Linked DNA regions of Roseateles amylovorans. The main gene of each other region encodes a partner of the protein of the gene in region 2 in a complex. Links are inferred from orthologs where the notes say so. Each region holds a gene or a part of one and is shown on either strand. Other genes may lie near its edges.

Region 1 (4,028 bases), 1.7 Mb from region 2 along the record:
CCGACAGCCAGCCGCCCAGCAGCGGGAAGAAGTACACCCCGATCACGAAGGTGTGGAAGATCTCCTTGGCCTCACCCTTGCGCAGCGGCTCCGGAATCGACAGCAGCAGGCTGGTCATCAGGAACACCGTCAGGATGTTGCGCATGCCGTAGAAGCTGAAGCGCTCGCAACCTTCGTTGGCGATGATGTAGGGAATCTGCGGCGGCAGCGTGGGCGCGGCAGCGTGGCCGGACGCGCTCTGCGGCGCTGCGGCGGTGGGAACGTGGCTCAAGGAAGGGTCTCCGTCTCGAAGGTCGAGGGCCTGGATCCAGGGGTGAGGATCCCCGGCGCTCGCCAGCGTTCATCGGCGCGGGGTGCGGTTTCGACACCCCACAAAGAAACAGCCGCCGGGCGTGTGGCCGCGGCGGCTGGCGCGGACGGGAAGCGCCGGTCGGCGCTCCCGTCGGATCAGGCTTCGAAAGGCAGCTTGATCTGGTTCAGGTCCTTGCGGGTCTCCACCAGCACCAGCGGACCGTCATCGCTGACGACCACCGGCGCGGGCTCGCGGCCCAGGGGCGCGGGCGCCGGCTCAGCAGCGATCGCAGCCTGCACGGCGGCGATCTTGTCGGCATCGCTGTTGACCCAGACCAGGCCCGCACCTTCGGCCACTGCATTCAGGTCGCCGATCGGCAACTCGAAGCGCGGCACCGCGGCGGGAGCCGGAGCCTGAGCAACAGGTGCCGGTGCCGGTGCCGGCGAGGCTGCGGCAGCGGTCACCACGGCCTGCTCAGCCACCGGTGCGACGGCCACAGGGGCCACCGCCACAGGTGCCGACGGGGCCGGTGCAGCGACCGGCACCGACGCTTCCGCGCCGAGTTCCAGCTGCTGCGGCGAGTCCTGCGACTCGGCGCCTTCGGTGCCCGCCAGCTCGCCTTCACGGCGGTCGCGGCGATAACGGTCGCGACCCCGGCGACGACGTCCACCCTGGCCTTCGGCGTCTTCACCGACTGGCGCTTCCTGGCCGTCTGCGGCAACGCCTTCGTTCAGGGCGCTGTCGGTTGCTACGGCGCCGTCGGCGGACACGCCGGCATCGGCCGACAGCTCCTGGCCTTCGACTGCACCTTCCGCACCCTCGGCGCCACGATCGCGGCCACCACGGCGACGGCGACGGCGGCCCTGACGCTCTTCACCCGTTTCCAGGTTCAGCGCGAGACCGTCCGGCAGCGTGTCGGCGAAGGCGGTGGGCGATTCAGCGTGCGCGGCTTGGGAAAGATCCGCTGCTTCCGCGCCGGCGACCGGCAGCAGTTGCTCCTGCGTGGCCACGACGCCGTTGGCATCGGTACGTGCCGGGCGATCGCCGCGCTCCTCACGACGACGACGGCCTTCGCCGCGGTCGCTGCGCTCACCGCGTTCGGCACGGTCGCCACGCTCCGGGCGCTGCTCGCCGCGGGCCTCGGGACGTGCGTCCGCGGCCAGTTCGGGCTTGTCGGCGCGTGCTTCATTGCGACGGCCACGGTCACCGCGTTCGCTGCGGTCACCCCGCTCGGCACGGTCACCCCGTTCCGGACGATCACCGCGCTCGCCACGTTCGGTGCGCTCACCGCGATCCGTCCGCTCGCCACGGGCCTGGGCGCCGTCCTGTGCCGGCTTGCCTTCGCCGCGCGGCTTGCCGTCGCGGGCCTTCTGCTCGCCACGATCGCCCCGCTCGGCGCGGTCACCACGCTCGCCACGTTCACCGCGTTCACCGCGTTCGCCACGGCGGTTGCGGTCGCCACGGTCACCCCGGCCGCTGCGTTCACCGCGTTCGCCGCGGTCCTTGCGGGCCGGCTCGGCGGTCTTGGCTTCGGGTTCGGGCGTGGGTGCCGGGGCGGGCGCACCACCGAACACCTTCTTGATCCAGCCGAAGAAGCCACCACCCGCGTCGACCGGTGCGGCCGGCGTGGGTGCGGGAGCGGCTGCCACCGGCTCGGCGGCCTTGACCGGCGCGACGGCGGGGGCCGGCATCGGCGCGGGTTGCTCGGGCAGGATGCCCTTGATCACCGGCTCTTGCTTGTTCTTCTTCTCGGCGCCGCGGCGGGTGATGCCCACCTCGTCCTGCGGCTCTTCGATCATGGTGTAGCTGGCCTGCAGGTTTTCCAGGCGCGGGTCGTCATGGCGCAGGCGCTCGAGCTTGTAGTTCGGCGTCTCGAGGTGCTTGTTGGGCACCAGCAGCACGGTCACGCGCTGCTTGAGTTCGATCTTGGTGATCTCGGTGCGCTTCTCGTTGAGCAGGAAGCTGGTGACTTCCACCGGCACCTGCACATGCACGGCGGCGGTGTTGTCCTTCATGGACTCTTCCTGGACCATGCGCAGGATCTGCAGCGCGGAGGATTCCGTGTCGCGGATGTGGCCGGTGCCGTTGCAGCGCGGGCAGGTGATGTGGCTGCCTTCGCTCAGCGCCGGGCGCAGGCGCTGGCGGCTCAATTCGAGCAGGCCGAACTTGCTGATGGAGCTGAACTGCACGCGGGCACGGTCCTGGCGCAGCGCATCGCGCAGCCGCTGTTCGACCTCGCGGCGGTTCTTGGACTCCTCCATGTCGATGAAGTCCACCACGATCAGGCCGCCCAGATCGCGCAGGCGCATCTGGCGGGCGATCTCGTCGGCCGCTTCCAGGTTGGTGCGGGTGGCGGTTTCCTCGATGTCGCCGCCGCGGGTGGCGCGGGCGGAGTTGACGTCCACCGAGACCAGCGCCTCGGTGTGGTCGATCACGATGGCGCCGCCGGACGGCAGGTTCACCGTGCGGCTGAAGGCGGTCTCGATCTGGTGTTCGATCTGGAAGCGGCTGAACAGCGGCGCGTCGTCGCGGTAGCGCTTGACCTTGTGAGCCGTCTCCGGCATCACATGGGTCATGAACTGCTGGGCCTGCTCGAAGATGTCGTCGGTATCGATCAGGATTTCGCCGATGTCGGCGGTGAAGTAGTCGCGGATCGCGCGGATCACCAGCGACGACTCCTGATAGATCAGGAACGCACCCTTGCTGCCCTGGGTCGCCTCATCGATGGCGGTCCACAGCTTGAGCATGTAGTTCAGGTCCCACTGCAGCTCGGCGGCGCTGCGGCCGATGCCGGCGGTGCGGGCGATCAGCGACATGCCCTTCGGGTATTCGAGCTGGTCCAGGGCGTCCTTGAGCTCTTCCCGATCCTCGCCCTCGATGCGGCGCGAGACGCCGCCGCCGCGCGGATTGTTGGGCATCAGCACCAGGTAGCGGCCGGCCAGCGAGACGAAGGTGGTCAGGGCCGCGCCCTTGTTGCCGCGCTCTTCCTTTTCCACCTGGACCAGCAGTTCCTGGCCTTCCTTGATCACGTCCTGGATCTTGGCGGAGCGCACATCGGCGCCTTCGCGGAAGTACTGGCGGGAGATTTCCTTGAACGGGAGGAAGCCGTGGCGGTCCTCGCCGTAGTCCACGAAACAGGCTTCGAGCGACGGCTCGACGCGCGTCACGACCGCCTTGTAGATGTTGCCCTTGCGCTGTTCGCGGCCTTCGATTTCAGTCTCGAAGTCCATCAGCTTCTGGCCATCGACGATGGCCAGGCGACGCTCTTCCTGCTGCGTCGCATTGATCAGCATGCGTTTCATCAGTTCTCCTCCGCGTCCGGACCCGAGTCGCGGACGCATACATCAGAACCGCCGCCGGAAAGGGACCGGCGGGCGATTCGACCGATGCACGAGAAACGCGAGAGAACCGTGGAAGGAATCGCCCTGGACTGCAAGCAACGGACCGATCGTCCGTTCAGCGCTGCAGCGTTGGCGCGTGCGTCGCAGGCCCCGATCCGGATGTTCCGGCCCGCAAGCGCGATGTCGAGGAATTCGACACCGCGGCCCGCCCACGGCCGGAGCCTGACGTCCGGGTCTTACCGGGACGGGCTCGCAAGCGGCGGGGGGTGAGGGGGACTGGGGGAATCATCCGGACTGAATGCCTGGGCGCTGACGCCAGCCCGCCGATTCGACATCGGCGCTCTGGCGTCGTGAAACCTTGTTGTTCTGCCTGCGCCGCCATTTCAAGCGGTGGC
Region 2 (3,293 bases):
ACAAGGAACGCATCATGTCCATCGCCGATCTGAGCAAGGCTGACATCGTCAAGGCCAACGCCCGCAGCGCCAACGACACGGGATCCCCCGAAGTCCAGGTCGCCCTGCTGACCGCTCGCATCAACGAGCTGACCCCCCACTTCAAGCTGCACGCCAAGGACCACCACGGCCGTCGCGGTCTGCTGAAGATGGTCAACCAGCGCAAGAGCCTGCTGGCCTACCTGAAGAACAAGGACGCAGCCCGCTACACCGCGCTGATCCAGAAGCTGGGTCTGCGCAAGTAATCTGCGCATGAAAGCAAAGAGCCTGTCTGGAGACCCAACAGGCTCTTTGTCGTTTCTGAACGCCCGACCCGCTGCGCGGATTCGGGTGGTTCAATCACCTTGGAGTCGAGTTGACGTGGCGCTGCTGTGTCATTCCAACGCGCTTGGTCGGACGGCCGACGAAGCAGGCGCTCTGGAATGGCATCCCGCCAAACCCAGCTTCACTCCCGGTATTTCGCACCGCACCGCAAGCGGTCGCACAAACTGAGGAGATGCAATGAGCATGTTCAACAAGGTCGTCAAGAGCTTCCAGTGGGGCCCCCATCAAGTCACGATGGAGACCGGCGAGATCGCCCGTCAATCCAGCGGTGCCGTGCTGGTGAACATCGAAGACACCGTGGTGCTGGCCACCGTGGTCGCGAAGTCGGCCCCCAAGGCCGGCCAGGATTTCTTCCCGCTGACCGTCGACTACATCGAGAAGACCTACGCGGCCGGCAAGATCCCTGGCAGCTTCTTCAAGCGTGAAGGCCGTCCCAGCGAGCTGGAGACCCTGACCTCGCGCCTGATCGATCGCCCGATTCGTCCGCTGTTCCCCGAAGGCTTCTTCAATGAAGTCCAGGTCGTCGTTCACACCCTGTCGCTGAATCCGGAAGTCCAGGCCGACATCGCCGCGCTGATCGCCACGAGCGCTGCGCTGTCGATCTCCGGCATCCCGTTCAACGGCCCGATCGGTGCCGCCCGCGTGGGCTACATCAACGGCGAATACGTGCTGAACCCGGGCAAGACCCAACTGCTGGATTCCAAGCTGGATCTGGTGGTTGCCGGCACCGAAGGCGCCGTGCTGATGGTCGAATCCGAAGCCGATCAGCTGAGCGAAGACATCATGCTGGGCGGCGTGGTCTACGGCCATGAGCAAGGTCGCATCGCGATCGCCGCGATCAATGAGCTGGTCCGTGAAGCCGGCAAGGCCTCCTGGGACTGGGTCGCCCCGGCCAAGGACGAGCCGTTCATCGCCAAGGTCACCGCGCTGGCTGAAGAGTCGCTGCGCGCGGCCTACCAGATCCGCTCCAAGCAAGCCCGCACCCAGGCTTGCCGCGATGCCTATTCGCAGGTCAAGGCGGCCCTGACGGCTGAAGGCGTGACCTTCGACGGCGTCGAGGTCGATGGTCTGCTGTTCGAGATCGAAGCCCGCATCGTCCGCAGCCAGATCCTGGCCGGCGAGCCGCGCATCGATGGTCGCGACACCCGCACCGTCCGCCCGATCGAGATCCGCAACAGCGTGTTGCCGCGCGCCCACGGCTCTGCACTGTTCACTCGTGGCGAGACGCAGGCCCTGGTGGCGGCGACGCTGGGTACCGACCGTGACGCGCAAGTCATCGACGCGCTGGCCGGCGAGTACTCCGAGCGCTTCATGCTGCACTACAACATGCCTCCGTTCGCCACCGGCGAAACCGGTCGCGTGGGCAGCCCGAAGCGCCGCGAAATCGGTCACGGCCGCCTGGCCAAGCGCGCGCTGGTCGCGGTGCTGCCGACCAAGGAAGACTTCCCGTACTCGATCCGCGTGGTCTCGGAAATCACCGAGTCCAATGGATCGTCGTCGATGGCGTCGGTCTGCGGCGGCTGCCTGTCGCTGCTGGATGCTGGCGTGCCGCTGAAGGCGCACGTCGCCGGCATCGCCATGGGTCTGATCAAGGATGCCAACCGCTTCGCCGTGTTGACCGACATCCTGGGTGATGAAGATCACCTCGGCGACATGGACTTCAAGGTCGCGGGCACCACCACCGGCATCACCGCGCTGCAGATGGACATCAAGATCCAAGGCATCACCAAGGAAATCATGCAGGTCGCCCTGGCTCAGGCCAAGGAAGCGCGTCTGCACATCCTGGACAAGATGGTCGGTGCGATGGGTTCGGCCAATGCCGAGATCTCGCAGTTCGCGCCTCGCCTGTACACGATGAAGATCAATCCGGAAAAGATCCGTGACGTGATCGGCAAGGGCGGCGCGACCATTCGTGCGCTGACCGAGGAAACCGGCACGCAGATCGACATCGCCGAAGACGGCACGATCACCATCGCCTCCACCGACGGCGCCAAGGCTGAGATCGCCAAGAAGCGCATCGCCGAAATCACCGCTGAAGCCGAAATCGGCAAGGTCTACGAAGGCGCGGTCACCAAGATCCTCGACTTCGGTGCCCTGGTCAACATCCTGCCGGGCAAGGACGGTCTGCTGCACATCAGCCAGATCGCCCATCAGCGCGTCGAGAAGGTGACCGACTTCCTGAGCGAAGGCCAGATCGTCAAGGTCAAGGTCCTCGAGACGGACGAAAAGGGTCGCATCAAGCTGTCGATGAAGGCACTGCTGGACCGTGATGCAGCGCCTCAGCACGCGCACTCGGCACCGGAAGGCCAGGGCGAGTAATCGTCATGAAGGCGATCGCCATCAGCCACCCGGGTGGTCCGGAGGTGTTGCAACTGGTCGAGCGCCCTGATCCCGTCGCCGGGGCAGGGGAGTGCTTGATCCGGGTACACGCCTACGGCATCAACCGTCCTGATGTCCTGCAGCGCAAGGGTGCCTATCCGCCTCCGGCGGGCGCCAGTGACCTGCCGGGTCTGGAGGTGGCGGGTGAGATCGTCTCTGGCGATGCCGCCGCGCTGGCCGAGGCTGGCCTGAAGGTGGGCGATGCCGTCTGCGCGCTGGTCGCGGGTGGTGGCTATGCCGAGCTGTGCGTCGCACCGGTGGTGCAATGCCTGCCGGTGCCGGCCGGCTGGCGCATGGACGAGGCGGCGAGCCTGCCGGAGACCTTCTTCACCGTGTGGAGCAATGTCTTCGAGCGGGCCCGCCTGCAGCCGGGCGAGAGCCTGCTGGTGCATGGCGGCAGCAGCGGCATTGGCGTCACGGCGATCCAGATCGCCAAGGCGCTGGGGTCGACCGTGCTGGTGACCGTCGGCAGTGCGGACAAGGCGAAGGCCTGTCTGGCGCTGGGCGCCGATGTGGCGATCACCTACCGGGAACAGGACTTCGTCGCCGAG

Evidence for each region.
Region 1: the proteins of pnp (region 2) and N4261_RS21765 are in contact, whole or in part, in a cryo-EM structure (PDB 9QH0), measured with the Escherichia coli proteins. The link is inferred for Roseateles amylovorans from one-to-one orthologs.

What each region holds. Positions count from the first base shown.
Region 1 is NZ_CP104562.2:5,262,615-5,266,642, reverse strand. Bases 248-3,966 are described here. They hold N4261_RS21765 (Rne/Rng family ribonuclease), read right to left. Parts: upstream 3,595-3,966; coding sequence 448-3,594; downstream 248-447. Outside these bases: N4261_RS21770 (POT-type proton-dependent oligopeptide transporter), read right to left, coding at 1-208. UniProt on the Escherichia coli protein: Endoribonuclease that plays a central role in RNA processing and decay. Required for the maturation of 5S and 16S rRNAs and the majority of tRNAs. Also involved in the degradation of most mRNAs.
Region 2 is NZ_CP104562.2:3,562,451-3,565,743, reverse strand. What follows is about bases 128-3,111. They hold pnp (polyribonucleotide nucleotidyltransferase), read left to right. Parts: upstream 128-540; coding sequence 541-2,682; downstream 2,683-3,111. Other genes in these bases: N4261_RS14720 (NAD(P)H-quinone oxidoreductase), read left to right, coding at 2,688-3,111; rpsO (30S ribosomal protein S15), read left to right, coding at 128-284. Also shown: more of rpsO, read left to right, coding at 15-127; more of N4261_RS14720, read left to right, coding at 3,112-3,293. UniProt on the Escherichia coli protein: Involved in mRNA degradation. Catalyzes the phosphorolysis of single-stranded polyribonucleotides processively in the 3'- to 5'-direction. Also involved, along with RNase II, in tRNA processing.